2 regions of the Pantanalinema rosaneae CENA516 genome follow, and region 1 is predicted to be linked to the other one. Evidence: riboswitches for the same ligand, from Rfam matches in the RefSeq annotation. Region 1 holds a riboswitch; the other holds the start of a gene.

Region 1 (7,990 bases):
ATCTGGGGATCCCGTTCGTCGCCGTACTCCACCCGGCGCAGATCCCGCCGATAGCTCTCAGTCCGCTCCAAAAAGGTGACGAAGTTAGAAATGCCGACAATATTGATCGCGGCACGAATCCGATCGCTGTAATGCGTGGCGACAGCCAGGGACATATAGCCGCCATAGCTGCCACCCATGACCAACACGCGATCGGCATCCAGATCGGGTTGGGTGGCAATCCAATCCAAAAGAGCGCCGATGTCTTTGACCGAATCTTCCCGGAGTTTGCCGTTGTCCAGTTTCAGAAAGGTTTTGCCATAGCCAGTCGAACCCCGCACGTTCGGTAGCAGCAGGGCAACTCCCAGTTCATTTAAAAAGAAGTTGTCCCGTCCCTGAAAAATGGGTCGCGATTGGCTTTCCGGCCCCCCATGAATGTCAATGATTACCGGACGTTTGCCCGTAAACCGGCTGGGGGGGCGGTAGAGGAAACCAGAAATGGTGCGATCGTCGAAACTTTGCCACCGGACTAATTCCGCTTCGGCAAAGGTGGTGGTATTCAATCCCCCAGTTTCACTTTCGGTCCACCGTTGTACCTGGTTCGTCGTCACATCCAGGGAATAGACATCTGCCGGAAAGCGGGCGGTGATCAGGGTAAATCCCAAGTCCCGATTATTGCGATGCCAACTCAGTCGGAAGATCAGACCGGGGGGAAGTTTGGGTACAGGTCTTTCCTGACGGGTGGTGGTATCGAGCAGATGCAGGACACTACTGCCTTCTTCATTGGTGACAAAAGCCAGCAGTTTGCCATCGTGCGATAAATCAAAATCCTCAACATCCCAGGGAATTTGACTGCTTAGCTCGGTATAGGTTTGGGTTGCCAGATCAAAGTAAGACAGTCGTTGGAATTCTGACCCCCGATCGCTGATCAGGTACAAGCCTTTCCCATCGCGGCTAAACACTGCCCCGCCATAAAACACAGATTCTGTGCCCGTCTTAGGAGTCAGCAGCGTCTTCTGACCCGACTGGCTATCGACTAACCAGAGGTAACTTTCGTTAACCGACACAAACTGCATGACCAACAATTGTCGATCGTCCGGTGCCCAATCGAGCGGCGACCACCCTCCCCCCTCCACCGTGGCTAATAAGCGATCGGTCTGGGGCTTGGTGGGATCAATCACGTACAGATCGGTGTCCTGTCCATTGCGGCGAGTGGAGGTGTATGCCATGCGATCGCCCGCCGTTGACCAGATGCCACGACTATTCTTGGATTTACCGTCCGTGAGCAACGTGACTGCGCCAGTGGCTAAATCGTAGCGGTAATTTTGGTTAAATTCGTTCCCACCGACATCGCGACTGAAGACAAAGTAATCCCCGGTGGTGGGTTGATAGGTGGCTCCCGAGGGGGCTTCTGCAAAAAAGGTTAACTGCTGCCGCATCCCCAACGGCGATCGCACCTGATGCACCTGTGCCGTATTGGCAAACCGCGTCGAGATTAACAGTTCTCGTTGAGTCGGATGCCAACTGGACAAGCCGGCCGATCGAAACTCGGTATAGCGCTGAACCGTATCCACCAGGGAGGTTGGGATCGGTGGAATGCCCTCGACCACTAAATTCTCGTTTGGAGTAACCGTATCAGCCAGGATAGGGGGCATGGTTGTCAGGGTCAGCAGAGCCGGTAGAACGATCGCTACCGTAGTTTGAAGTAAGTTCATGCGTGGGTCGGGCAATCAGTCAAGGTTTTTGGGAATCCCGCATCAACACTAACACGGCTGATTCTTAGTCAGACGGTAGCACTGGTAATGCACCTTTAGCGATCGGAGTCAGTCTCCTGTCCGACCAGAGCGGATTCAACCCGGAACCGGACAGCGAATCACCGTGTGCAGGAATCACACCCAATTAATGCTCCGTAGCCATTTCCAGACTCCGGTATGCCGTCTGACTACTACTCCCTGACTTTGTTCCCGGGCGATCGTCATCAGTTCTTCCGTGGTAAAGCTATAACCAAGTTGCTCAGTAATCTTTAAAAACTCTTCTGGACTAGAAATATGTTCAAACTTATCTCGCAGCGTCTCGTCATAAGCGGCTGCCTCCAGAAATCGATTCGCACTTTCCAGCGACATTCCTGAATCCTCCTTCTGGTATTGCGTATCCCCGACAAGCAAATAATGCCTCTAGGTTATACTGCCCTAAATCTCAGTCACCTATAGCGTTGCTTTATCTAAAAAATTATTCTGATTTTGTAATCGTACATCTACTTTTGATAGAGAAACGCTGATGTCTACTTTACAATACTTGGATTTCAGCCAATACCTCAAATAACACAAAGGGCAGACATTACGGACTGCCCTAGGAAACCTGATTAGCTGATTGTAGCCTCGATCAACGATCATGCCGATCTCAGCCTATATTCCTAGCCATCACACAACGCTGGCGGAATCCCGACAACAGGACAAGGAAACGATCGCCCCAATTGCTGCACTAAGGGATGTTCCGCAGATTCGCAACCGACAATGAGCATCGTGGCAGATTCAGCCTGGACGACACTTTTCAGTTCGGGAATCAAGCTACCAAACCGGAGATGGGTCTTTAGAGAACCCCGCCATTCATCCGCCAGATACCGTGCCCGCCATAAAATGCGATCGGCTTGTTCAAAGGAATCTGCCCAGCAAGAGGAGACATCGGATACCGACGGTTGGCAAGATTCTGACAACTCTGGCGCAATGCTGTTCGATCGCGACTGCACCGCCGCTTGCCCACACGCCACTAGCGGGGCGTTACGCTGCTTCTTGCGGGAAAAGGGTTTGCTTTTCGAGGAAACTGGATGCTTAGCGGATAAGGTAGGGCTGCATGAACTCTGTAAGTCCATGACGTAAATGACTTGTACCGTAACGGCTTTGGATGTGGCTAACCGGGTTTGGTGAGCAATCCAGAGGGTTAAATCCAGGGCAATTTGGCTACGAGGTGAGCCATTGTATGCGACCATCAAGTTCACTGCTTGAGTCGTGTTGGAGCTAGCTGAACTACCTGATGGGGGCACTAACAACATTTGCCGAGTCAGGTCACTACAACCTAGCGCTCCCTCAAGACGCGCAAGCATTGATGTAATGTTCACGGTTGACCTCTCTAAAAAAAGTAGAACACGGACGAGAGGTGGGTCAGGCGACAGAGCAGCAATGACATCGGATGCTGTCAAGGTATTCGACTGAATCTGTCAGGAGACTCCAGACCGCTGCATAAAAGCGTTAGTCTTAGGCACTCCTCCCATTGCCGACGGAGTTAGCTGACGGGCGAAGACTGGAAGGTGTCTCTTTCAGGTATGCTGAAATTAGCCCCAGGAATTTGGTTCCTCCGCTCTTAACCAAGCGTATGATCGAATCCTTCCATCATGGCTTGGTTTCAGATTAGGCTACCCACTTAAATAGACATCATGAGATATAGTTACGAGACAGGTGATCGTTAGCCAGTAATTCAAAAAAATTGCCCTCTAAGACAGAGGCAAAGCTGGTGATTTCAGGGTGTTTATCTATCCTCTAGTTAATATAACCCACTCATTTTGGGTTCCGCATCTGCCTTAAAGTAGTTGTTCATGAAACTTATAACAGTTTTCATAGAAGTAGATTGTCCAAAACCAACAAAATTAGGGAATTGGTACAACTTTCCGGATTTAATCTGAGCCTGAGTGTCAAAAAATTAACATAGTTCAATATAAATTAAGAAGAAAGTTAATTATTGGGCGTGAATCGCGGCGGAAGATCACAGAATAAATATATAGGTAAGGCAGGATGCATGTTTCACTGTGAACGTTCATCACTCCGTCTTCCTTTGCTCTTTACTTTTAAATGTTCGCGTGAGTGCTTCCCTTAAACCGTCAGGGCTTGATCTAAAGCAACTGTTCCCTTTTCAACTGGATGAATTTCAGCTTCAGGCGATCGCAGCGCTGGAAGCCGGTCGATCCGTAGTCGTCTGTGCGCCTACTGGCTCGGGTAAAACCCTGGTGGGTGAGTACGCCATTCATCGTGCTCTGGCTCAGGGACGGCGGGTATTTTACACCACACCCCTGAAAGCCCTATCAAACCAGAAGCTGCGGGACTTTCGGGAATTATTTGGTAGCGACAATGTGGGACTACTTACGGGTGACATTTCCGTCAACCGAGAGGCTCCAATTCTGGTGATGACGACCGAAATCTTCCGGAATATGCTGTACGGCACCCCGATCGGAGAGGTGGGTACATCGCTGGTGGGTGTGCAAGCCGTCGTGTTGGATGAATGCCACTATATGAACGATCGGCAACGCGGCACAGTCTGGGAAGAATCGATTATCTACTGTCCACCGGAGATCCAACTGGTTGCCCTGTCGGCAACGGTTGCCAATAGCGACCAACTGACGGATTGGATTGCCCAGGTACATGGACCTACCGATCGGATTTATTCAGACTTCCGCCCCGTTCCCCTCAGGTTTCATTTCTGCAATCCCAAGGGCTTATTTCCGCTCCTTGATGACAGTGGCAAACGGATGAATCCCCGACTGCGACCTAAAGGTGGCAAAGGCGCAAAACCGGGTGGTAAAGGACGGAGTCCCCGGCAGGAAAGCCCCAACTTAGCCTATGTCCTGACTCAGTTGCAGCAGCGGGATATGCTCCCGGCGATTTATTTCATCTTTAGTCGGCGGGGCTGTGATCAAGCCGTGGCAGAGGTGAGTAATTTGCCGTTGTCTCTAGTCACTGAAGCGGAAGCAGCACAACTGAAACAGCGTGTCGATGAATTTTTAGCGGCAAATCCGGATGCCGGACGGGCTGGTCAAGTCGAACCCTTGTGTCGAGGCATTGCTGCTCACCATGCCGGGATTCTGCCCGCCTGGAAAGGCTTGATTGAAGAACTGTTCCAGATGGGCTTGATCAAAGTCGTGTTTGCCACGGAAACCCTGGCCGCCGGGATTAATATGCCTGCCCGCACCACCATTATTTCCAGCCTCTCGAAGCGCACCGATCTGGGACATCGCTTACTTACCGCCTCCGAGTTCTTGCAAATGGCAGGACGAGCCGGACGGCGGGGGATGGATGTTTTGGGGCATGTGGTGACGGTGCAAACTCCGTTTGAGGGAGCCAGGGAAGCCTCTTATCTCACTACGGTGGGTGCTGATCCCTTAGTCAGCCAATTTACTCCCAGCTATGGTATGGTCTTGAACCTGCTGCAAACCCATAGTCTAGAGGAAGCCAGAAATCTTCTAGAGCGCAGTTTTGGTCAATATCTGGCAACGGATTATCTCCGTCCCCAACAGGAGGCGATCAATACCTTACGGGCGGAACTGGCGCAACTGGAAGCCCAGTTAGATTCAGTGGATTGGAAACTGTTGGCTCAGTATGAAAAGCTGCAAGAGCGCTTGAAGGAAGAACGCCGCCTATTGAAAACCTTGCAGTCCCAGGCGGATGATATGCGGGTGAGCGATCTGGCGATCGCGCTGTCCTTCGCGGTAGCTGGCAGTATGGTCAGCCTGAAAGGTCAATTTGTGCCGGTGCATACACCTCTATCGGCGGTATTAGTCACGAAAACGGCGGGGGCGGGGCAGTTTCCCTATTTAGTCTGTTTAGGGCAGGACAATCGCTGGTATGTGGTGACCGTAGGAGATGTGGTCAGTTTACGGGGGGAAATTCCTCGCTTGGCGGGAGTCGATGATCTGGCTCCCCCCCCAGAAATGCCGTTGAAACCGGGGCAATCTCGCAGTGGCAATGAACAGACCGCCACGATCGCCAGTCAAATTCCGACGCTGTCTTTCCCCGACGATGCCCCAGAAGTCTATGCCCAGATGCAACGGATGCAAGCGGTGGAAGCCCAGATTGCTGCGCATCCCGTTCAACAATGGGGCAACCGCACGACGATCCTAAAACGGCAAAAACGCATTACGGCGATTCAGGAAGAGTTGCGCGATCGTGAGGAAAAACTGGGTCGGAATTTACATCGACGCTGGGATGAATTCCTCAGCCTGATCACTATTCTGCAAAGTTTTGGGTATTTAGATGGCACTGAACCCACCCAGGCTGGTCAAGCGGCTGCCGCCATTCGGGGCGATAACGAACTGTGGTTAGGATTAGCGCTGCTCTCCGGGGAATTGGATACCTTGGAGCCACAGCATTTAGCCGCAACCTGTTTAGCCCTGGTGACGGAGGTATCTCGTCCGGATAGCTGGACGCGGTACAATCTATCGCCTGAAGTTGAGGAGGCGTTAGAAAGCTTGCGGGGAATTCGCCGTCGTCTATTCCAGATCCAACGGCACCAGCAACGTGAGTTGACCCGGACGTACCCCGGACAAACCTTTGAAATGCCTCCCGTTTGGCTGGAATATGAGTTTGTTGGCTTGGCAGAACAATGGGCACTGGGAACCGAGTGGACGGAACTCTGTAGCAATACCAGTTTGGATGAAGGAGATGTTGTGCGAATTCTGCGTCGCACCCTGGACTTTCTATCCCAAATTCCCCATGTCCCTCACCTGCCAGGAAGCCTCAAGCGCCATGCGATCGATGCGATCCGTATGATCGATCGCTTCCCAGTGAGTGGCTTAATTGATTAGTAACAATTACACTAACGACCTGAGCCGCTAGCCGGTCTACCAGGTCCGCTAGAGCTAGCAGGTTGGGCAGGACGAATCGCTCCATTGTAATTAACAACTGTTCTCCAGCCGTTAGGATTGACAGTCACCTGGCTTTCTACCGTTGCCTGAGAAAAACCGGGCGCTAAACAACCGAGAAAAGTAAAGGTGATTGTCCCATCACTGTTCTCGACAAAGGGAGCATTGATCGCTTGACCATGCATGGAGTTTTCAGCTCGATATTTGCCAATGCCACCATTCGCGGCTTCAGCAGCCTGACGAGCATAGTTCTTTGCCCGACTCAAGTTAGGGATAGGGGTTTTGACCGCAGTGGCTCGATTTAACGGTCGCAAGGAGGGGCAAGTTCCCTGAGCGATCGCGGATTGGCTACTCAAGATCACGGGGAGGCTACCGGAAACGAGAGTAACCAGGATGAAGCCATTTAACAGAATTTTGTGCATACAACAACAGTATGGAATGGCTAAGTGTACTAACCTGCATTGTAGGCGGATGTCTAAAAACCATAAAGAGTCGATAAAAATTGTATAAATTGTTACTGTTTTATAACATGCCTGCCTATACTGGAAGGCATGGCGCGGATGATAAACATTAGTCCATCATTGAGTCAAAATCTGATGCTAGAACTCTCTCAGACAACCCCCGTCCTCAAGACTCTGCAAGAAGTCGATCAAGCCGTTCAAACCTATTTGGCAACCGATCTGCAAGAACCAGAATTATTCAACCAATGGCAAGCCATTCGTGAGGCATCGTTGGAGTTGGGAGACACGTTGCCTAACCCCGGTGTGGTGTCTGAGGGCGATCGGGTTGCTGGGGAAGATAGCTACTAAATCCCCTTGCCATTCGTTGGCTGATCGGTTGGGCAGTGCTCTCCCCTCTGCCCCGTCTAAATTACCAGGTGGTTAATTGGGCTGCCTGGTTGAAGTATTGTCGATAAATCCCCCAGGTGACCAGTAATGCGGTAACCAGGGTGGCAAATGCCAACATGAACATAATCAAGATTTGGTAAGCTGTGGCAGTCAAGGGATCAACCCCGCTCAAGAGTTGCCCCGTCATAATGCCTGGTAGCGTTACCAGACCTACCACCATCATGGTGTTAATAGTCGGAATCAGTCCGGCTCGGATTGCGTCGCGGCGATACTGGACGATCGCCTGTTGAGGCGTTGCCCCTAAACTGAGATGGGTTTCAATTTCTAACTGACTAGAATTGAGCGTACTGACGAACCGTTCTCCAGTAATGGCAGCACCATTCATGGCATTGCCTAACACGATTCCGGCGAGGGGGATGATGTAGCGTGGCTCATACCAGGGACTGGGTTGTAGCACGAAAATACTGGTGTAGAGCAGGGTTAATGCCGTACTGATCAGCATGGAACTTCCCACCAATGGCAGCAGATAAGGCACTTT
Region 2 (7,990 bases), on a different contig from region 1:
CTACATGAAAGTGCCTGTGACTCGGAATTATTTCTTGGCAGCGATGTTGCTGGCAGGGGCGGCTTACCTGATTTTTAGTGAGAAATCCTCTTCATAGTCTGAATTAGTTGCCATCACCTACTCCCCATTCAAATCGCATAGCGACGATCGCATCGATCACACTAGACACCGATACTGGAGCATCATTGGCTAACAATTCATTTGCTAAAATGTGTCGCGCTGCTGCCAGATCGTTAGAGCCTGCGGCATCACTGGTATGAAACACCAGGCGATCGATGTGGCTTAACCGAGCGGCAAGCAGTTGGAGCAATGCCATCAGCACCCGATTACCGCCGAAAGCTCCACAGCCCCAAAAGCCCGTGTGAATCACTACCGTGGGGGGAGTTGGGCTGGCTAACTGCGATTCCTGCCGAGCGGCGGTAAATCCGGTCAAGGCGGTAGTCAGGATATAGGTGATCTGGTGGCGGCGGTAAAGTCCAAAGCCGTTGGCTGGCGCTGCGATCGCTAGAATATTGCTAATGGTTGGTGGCTGTAAGGGTGTGGTTGCCCGTTGAATTGCCTCAGTGCTGGCTCTGGCAAAATGATTGCCGTACAGGCCCGATGGTCGCCCTTGGGCAGGATTGCGATCGGTGGCGATCGCACAACGACGCTCGACTCCCCGGACTAAAATTGGTGTTGGTTGTTCGTCCTCTACCGTCCAGGTAGGGATATTGGCTGCTAATAAGGCTTCGCGTAAAGCTCCCAACGCTGGATGTTCTGCCACTTGCATTTCATCTTGGGCAAACAAGCCGCCACCGTAGAAGGCGAATAGATCGGAATGGGCGAAATTTAAATACCAGGCGATCGTCGTTGGGTCAGTAGACGGCTCATAGGCAAAGTAGCCTGACCGGGTCTCAAATGCAGTTTGGTGCTGCTCTGGAATGAATTCTTGCGGCAAGGGTAGCGATCGCCAGCGTGAGAACACTAACTCACCGGAATAGCGGGTGCCGGGCGGACAAGCAATCTGATAAACCATCTGCTTATTGGCATGGTGCAACTGAGGAGGATACACTGCCATCAAGCGGGACAATTCAAACGAATGCCGACAAATTAAGCCCGTGGAATCATCATGCATAACAAGCCATTCCTGTGAGGATCACGTTGAACGGGAGAACGGTTCTAACTTGATATACCCTCTGATATACCCTGATCTGAACTGATTGCCTGATGTATCTCGTGATTAAACCATGCTTTGTAAGCCTGATGCCGTTTGGTTGAGGGTTTGAATGCCCTGTTTGGTTTGACTGATGCCGCTCGCAGTTTCCTGGGCAGCATGATTCAGGGAATTCATCGCAGTCACCACCTGGGAGATGGCGATCGCCTGTTGTTGAGCATTCAAGGTCAATTGTTGACTACTCACAACCACACTTTGGATCTCTGCCATAATCCGATCGAAGGCGGCGGCAGTATTTTGAGCCAGGTCTATGCCGCTTTGCACCGTTGAGGTGCTGTTGGCTGTGGTTTGGGCAGTGGTTTGAATTGCCGTTTGAATGTCCGAGATTAAGGTATCGATCTTGGTGGCGGATAGTTTACTTTGCTGGGCTAGTTTGCGAATTTCAGCTGCCACGATCGCAAAACCCTTACCATGTTCTCCGGCTCGGACTGCTTCTACGGCAGCATTCAATGCCAGCATATTGGTTTGATTGGCTAAATCACTGACTAACGCTGTAATCGTGCCAATTTGATTCGTCTGTGCCTGTAATTGCTGCACCTGTTCAGCGATCGCCATGACAGTTTGTTGTAAGGTACTCATCCCGGCTAAGGTTTGCTCAACGGCCTTCATGCCGGATTCGGATTGAGCCAGGGCTTGTTGGGCGCGGGTATTAGAGGCTTCAGCCTGGGTGGCAGATTGGCGGGAAGAGGCACTCAACTCATCCATCGTGGTGGTGGTTTGATTCACGGAAGTGGCTTGTTGAGCGGCGACCCGTTCCTGTTGGCTAGTTGCAGCGGCAATCTCGGTGGCGGTTTGACTGAGGGCGGCGATCGTTTGGCGTAGGGTGGCAATGATTGAGCGACTGAGGAAGAAGCCGATCAGGGATGCCAGGATTAATGCGACGACTAACAGGACAATAAATACTCCAACCGTATGGCGATAAACGACATCGGCGGTTTGCCGTTCCTGGTGTGCTACGTGTGATTGTAAATCAGTCAGTTGATGCAATTGTCGGGTCAGCGGATCAATGACCTGATAAAGGCGAGTATCTAATTCCGCAATGCGGGACGTATTCCGTTCCTCTAACGCTTGTTTCAACCTCAGGATTTCTGGATTGACTTGGGTCAGTAAGGTTTTAGTTTGATTCACTAATTGTTGTTCTTCAAGGGTTAATTCTGTGTTGAGATAAGCCTGCCAATTTTGTTGAATTGTGGTTTCGGCTGTTTGAATTAGTGCGATCGCCTCAGAGGGTGTTAATAGTTTGCGGTTGGTTTTATGCACCGTATCAATGATAGTAATGGCGTATTGATCGGAGATAGTCTTAAGTTGTTGAAGTGGCACTACCCGATCGTCATAAATCGTACCCACCTGACGATTAATTTGGCTAAATGAATACAGTGAATAGGCACCAACCCCAGCCAAAATTAAGGCAGGGATGGCAAATCCCAGGTACATTTTGGTGCTCAGTTTCATAAGGTTGACTGTTTGTAGGGATCAATATCGGGTCTATTAGTTAGTGCGCCCGGAGGCAGTCACCCGATCGACAGGTTCAGACAATTCTTAAACAATCTCAGAGATTCCTGACATTACAACCAGGCTCGATTTAGCGATCGCTCGACATCCTGCCTAAGGTAGGTTGCACAATTCCCGATCGCAGTGTTAAATTCCTATCTATTAACTTGAGTCAGTCAGCTTAATCTGGGTCGCCTGTAAGCGTGTGAGGTACAGTGCTACCCCGGAACGGAGGAACCAATCTTTGGGGCGAACCGGTTGCTTGGCTAAATCAGGCAGAATCCCAGACCTATTTTTAGTGATGTCTGGCTTCTGACCGATTTACTCAGTACCGGAGGGCATCTCTCAGCCCTAGCCCGTCAGCTAACTCCGTCAGCATTGAGGGAGGACTGGAGAGTCAGCATTTTTCCATGCTCTGACTCCTCAGTGTCTCTTGCCAGTACGGCTCAGTTTGTGTACCTGCTCGTGAGACTGAGGTGCTATATATGCCGATGATGAATCTGGCAGCAGTGTTTGCTGCGATCGCTCAGGCAAGTTGGCATCGAACCAAACTATTTATGGTTCGAGATACAGTGCTGCTGCCTGCTTTGGGTTTCCTGGGAATTCTCCTGCTCTGGTGGGGCGTGGCGCTGTTCCGTCGGGATTTGATGCCAACTCCCTGGGAAGCGTTAGTTAGTAATTTAGACTTTATCCTGAATCCCTTTTACCAGCGGGGCCCGGGGGATTTGGGCGTTGGTTGGTTACTGCTAGCCAGCCTACGCCGGGTTTTAATTGGGTTTGGTTTGGGCGCGATCGTCGCCATTCCGATTGGCTTTCTAGTCGGCATGTCTCGCCCGATCATGCTGGCGTTAAATCCGGTGATTCAAATCTTCAAACCGGTGTCTCCGTTAGCATGGCTGCCGATCGCTCTAGCCATCTTCAACCTGGCCGATCCCTCAGCCATCTTTGTAATCTTCGTAACTTCACTGTGGCCGACGATCATCAACACGGCGTTGGGGGTTTCCAGCGTGTCGCAGGATTTTATCGATGTGGCGAGAGTGCTGGAAATGCCCAAATGGCGGCAGGTAACGAAGATTATTCTGCCCGCCAGCCTGCCCTATATCTTCACCGGATTACGGATCAGTTTAGGCATTGCCTGGTTAGTGATTGTGGCGGTCGAGATGCTGACGGGTGGGATTGGCATTGGTTTCTTTGTCTGGGATGAATGGAGTCGCTTGAACTTAAGTTCTGTGTTTCTAGCGGTCTTCATCATTGGCATCACGGGCTTGCTGCTGGATTTTGCCATGGGGCAATTGCAAGCCTGGGTGACTCACCGCCGTCCCGTCAGTAGTTAAATTTTTCACCACGTACTATGAACACTAATCGTTGGACACGACGAGAGTTTGTGCTGGGCATGGGCGCGACGATCGCGGGGCTAGGAGTATCCTCCTGTACTATCAGTGGCGATCGCTCCGCTAAAGGGCTAACGGATGAAGCGTTGGCGATCAAGCCTGTCGTTAGACGGGAAGACCTGGAAAAACCAGATATTACCGTGGGCTATGTGCCGGTGAATGATTGTGCGCCGTTTGCGATCGCCTGGAAAAAAGGCTTCTTCCGTAAATATGGTTTAAATGTTCAACTGAATCGGGAGGCCAGTTGGGCAACCTCACGGGATGGCGTGATTTTTGGGCGCTTAGATGCGGCTCCCGTGGTTTCCGGGGCGGTCACGAATGCTCGGATTGGGGCGGAAGGGGCACGTCATGCGCCGTTATGTGCCGGGATGACGATTCATCGACATGGCAACGCAATGACCATGAATAAAGCCATGTGGGAGTTTGGTCTGCGACCCTGGTACGAATACAACGGGGACTTAGAAGCGTTCGGGCGGCAGTTCCGTAACTTCTTTGAGAGTCAACCGCCAGAAAATCGCGTTTGGGCGGTGGTTCTGAGTTCATCAATTTACGAATATTTTATTCGTTACCTGGCAGCAGCAGCAGGAGTTGAACCGGATAAGGAATTCCGGATCATCATCGTGCCCCCGCCCCAAATGGTGACCAATGTGCGGATCGGAGCCATGCAGGGCTACATGGTGGCAGAACCCTGGAATACTCGCGCGATTCAAGGCAATGCTGGCGTTGGGTTTACCTTTGCTCAAGGCAAGGAAATTTGGTTAGGGCATCCCGATCGCTTGCTGGGTGTGATGGAGGACTTCATCGAACAAAATCCCAAAACTTACCGCTCCTTACTCAAAGCCATGATTGAAGCTTGCCAGTATTGCAGCCAACCGGAAAACCGGGCGGAAGTTGCCGAACTGATTACCGATCGCTCGTTTACCGGAGCCAAACCTAAAACGGGGGCTGTGGATAAATTCACGCGGCCTGCCATTGTCGGGGATTACAACTACGGTGGGTTTGATGGTAAAGACCGGACTGTGTCCTCGCCGGATACAACGCTGTTCTTTGACCTGCCACCGAATATTCCCCAAGCACCGGGAGAAAACTCGACCTTTATGTGGCGCTCTAAGAGTCTGTGGCTGATGACTCAAGCGGCTCGCTGGGGACAAATTAAAGTATTTCCCAAAGATGCCGATGCTCTAGCGACAAAAGCTTGGAGAACCGATATCTACCGGGAAGTGGCGGCTGAAATGGGGATTCCTTGTCCCCAGGAGGATTACAAAGTCGAACCGCCAGAGGCGTTTATCGACAAGAAAGGGTTTGATCCGAGTGACCCTATGGGTTATTTGAATAGCTTCGAGATCCGCGCCGATCGCCCGACCCGGATTTATCTCAGTTAATCCATAGATTCATTGTTCACTACTGACTCAACCAGGAGGCATGATGGTTAAATCTACCCTACAAACGAACGGCATCCACGGCGATCGCTCAACTCCAACCGAATTTTTAGTGATTGAAAACCTGACCAAGGCCTATCGCAATCCGGATGGGAGTGAGTTCGTGGTATTGGATAATATCAGTCTCACCGTCCAGGAAAATGAGTTTGTCTCCTTAATTGGTCACTCGGGCTGTGGCAAATCGACCTTGCTGAAAATGGTCGCCGGGTTAGAACGTCCGACCTCAGGGTTACTGACTCTAGAAGGAAAGGCAATTCGCAAACCGGGTGCTGAACGGATGATGGTGTTCCAGCATTACTCTTTACTACCCTGGCTGACGGTGCGGGAGAACATTCGTTTAGCTGTGGATGAAGTCTTGGATCGAGCTTCCCATGCCGAAAAATCCCAAATTGTCAATGAACACCTGGCAATGGTGAATTTGACCGCCGCCGCCAATAAATACCCGGATGAAATCTCGGGTGGGATGAAGCAACGGGTGGGGATTGCCCGAGCCTTGGCGATTCGTCCCAAAATGTTGCTGATGGATGAACCATTTGGGGCGTTGGATGCTCTGACACGCGGTAAGTTACAGCGAGAAGTGTTGAATATTTGGGAGAACAATCGGCAGGCGGTGATGATGGTGACGCATGATGTGGATGAGGCATTATATATGTCCGATCGCATCGTCATGTTGACGAATGGGCCCCATGCCCAGATTGGCGAAATTCTGGAAGTGCCGTTTCCCCATCCCCGCGATCGGGCAGCACTACGAGAAGATCCCCTGTACTACGAACTGCGGAACCATGTTTTAAACTTCCTGGATCAGCATTTTGGCGACTGATCTTCCTATCTTGCGGGGACTGACGATCGGGAATCTTTTCCCTTACAGTTGGATCTATCAAGGTTCAACTGTTCCGTTGGTTATGCACCTGAGATTCTCGCAAGACCTGGCAGCATTGCTGAAGCGTCTGGCAGAACATCCTTTAACCCTGCATGATATTTTGACCGAAACCTCCGAACGCGGATTCAGTCTGGTGATTGGGTTATTGGTGTTGCCGTTTCTGTTACCGATGCCGCCCGGATTAGCCGGCCCTCTGGGATTCGCTTGCCTGATTTTGGCATTGCAAATGGCAGTGGGGCGGCGATCGCCCTGGTTGCCTCGGACGATCGCTCAGTTGCGGTTCCCCACCTGGTTAGTGCACAGCCTGCTGAAGCAATTACAAACCCTGTCCAAATTGTTAGAAAAAATTACCCGTCCCCGGATGCGGCGGCTTGCTACCAGCCCCCATGCCTGGAAACTCAATGGTCTTTGTATTGCCTGGTTAGCCTTTCTGTTGATGTTGCCGATTCCTTTCACCAACCCCATTCCCACCGCAGGCATCCTGTTAATTGCGATCGCCACTCTGGAAGCGGATGGTCTATTAATGTGTATCGGCTATGGCTTTACGATCGCCGTTACCCTCGCCATCTGTGGCATTACCTATGCTCTCTGGCTCTCGCCCACGATGTTACAGCAAATCTTCAGCTAAAAACTTACTTTTCCCTATCCCCTCATCTTCCCCAACTGACTACTCACGGCAGTACCACTACTTCCCCCTCCCGCTCCTGCCAGCTATGTTGAAACCATTCCGCGATATAAGGACGCACGATAAATTTAGGTGGATTGCCCGATCGCACATCAATTCTGAGAAATGAGTAGGGGCGACGTTTGCGGGAACCCTGCCCACTTCGACCCAGGAATAAACGCGATTCTGCCACCACACGATCGCCATCCGGGAACGGCTCAGTTAATTGCGGACCCTCCTGACGCTGTCGCCGCAGACTATAGCCACTGCCCCCACAGACAATCCAGTTGGTGTGGGAGTCGGCATGACCGGTATCGAAGGTTCGCAAATACTCTAAACAATGGGCATGTCCGGCTAAGACGAGATCTACGATCGGGCGACCCTGGGTGAGTTCTCCGACCTCTTGGGCAACGGCATTCAAGACCTGTCGCAGCCGATCGCGAATGATCAGGGTTTGGGCTTGGTGCCACTTGGTGGCTTCAGTGACATAGGGAGGATGGTGGAAAAATAGCACACGTCCCCGAACCGCTTCAGATTGCCAGGACTCAATTAAGCGTTGCTGTAACCAGTCCAGTTGTGCCTCATCTGTCACCGTATTTTCGTTTGCCTGCAACTGCTGATCAATATCCCGAATGATTTCTGCCAGTTGTTCCACCTTAGCTTGTAAGTCGTCTAAGTGTTCTGCATCTTCGGGATGCTCAGGGTGCAGCCGAGCGGCTTGATCTAAAATATGGCGCTGGTCTTGTTCTAACTCCATGCGCTTCTGCCGCAGTTGTTCGCGCGATCGTTCCCCTTCCGGCGTACTAGGTAAGGGATTTGGAGCATTAAAGGTATTGGAATCCAGAGCAAAAAAATCAATGCCACTGTATCGAAAGCTGTAATAGCGATTTGGCAATCGGGTAAATTGTCCAG

Evidence for each region. A riboswitch is a leader RNA that binds a small molecule or an ion and turns the genes downstream of it on or off. The one in region 1 is predicted to bind cyclic di-AMP.
Region 2: another riboswitch for cyclic di-AMP. It lies ahead of ntrB (nitrate ABC transporter permease); the one in region 1 lies ahead of ACN4EK_RS06435 (universal stress protein).

The regions. Positions count from the first base shown of each region.
Region 1 covers NZ_JBLZFZ010000008.1:98,506-106,495, reverse strand. Annotated here, with positions in the region: gene ACN4EK_RS06445 (S9 family peptidase) at 1-1,694, opposite strand, end outside; gene ACN4EK_RS06440 (Nif11-like leader peptide family natural product precursor) at 1,869-2,102, opposite strand; gene ACN4EK_RS06435 (universal stress protein) at 2,393-3,079, opposite strand; cyclic di-AMP (ydaO/yuaA leader) riboswitch at 3,236-3,357, opposite strand; gene ACN4EK_RS06430 (DEAD/DEAH box helicase) at 3,830-6,547, shown strand; gene ACN4EK_RS06425 (hypothetical protein) at 6,559-7,026, opposite strand; gene ACN4EK_RS06420 (hypothetical protein) at 7,201-7,413, shown strand; gene ACN4EK_RS06415 (ABC transporter permease) at 7,475-7,990, opposite strand, start outside.
Region 2 covers NZ_JBLZFZ010000010.1:152,805-160,794, reverse strand. Annotated here, with positions in the region: gene ACN4EK_RS08330 (DMT family protein) at 1-97, shown strand, start outside; gene ACN4EK_RS08325 (hypothetical protein) at 104-1,114, opposite strand; gene ACN4EK_RS08320 (HAMP domain-containing methyl-accepting chemotaxis protein) at 1,220-2,665, opposite strand; cyclic di-AMP (ydaO/yuaA leader) riboswitch at 2,911-3,096, shown strand; gene ntrB (nitrate ABC transporter permease) at 3,190-4,038, shown strand; gene ACN4EK_RS08310 (ABC transporter substrate-binding protein) at 4,056-5,477, shown strand; gene ACN4EK_RS08305 (ABC transporter ATP-binding protein) at 5,521-6,354, shown strand; gene ACN4EK_RS08300 (exopolysaccharide biosynthesis protein) at 6,437-7,042, shown strand; gene ACN4EK_RS08295 (metallophosphoesterase family protein) at 7,086-7,990, opposite strand, start outside.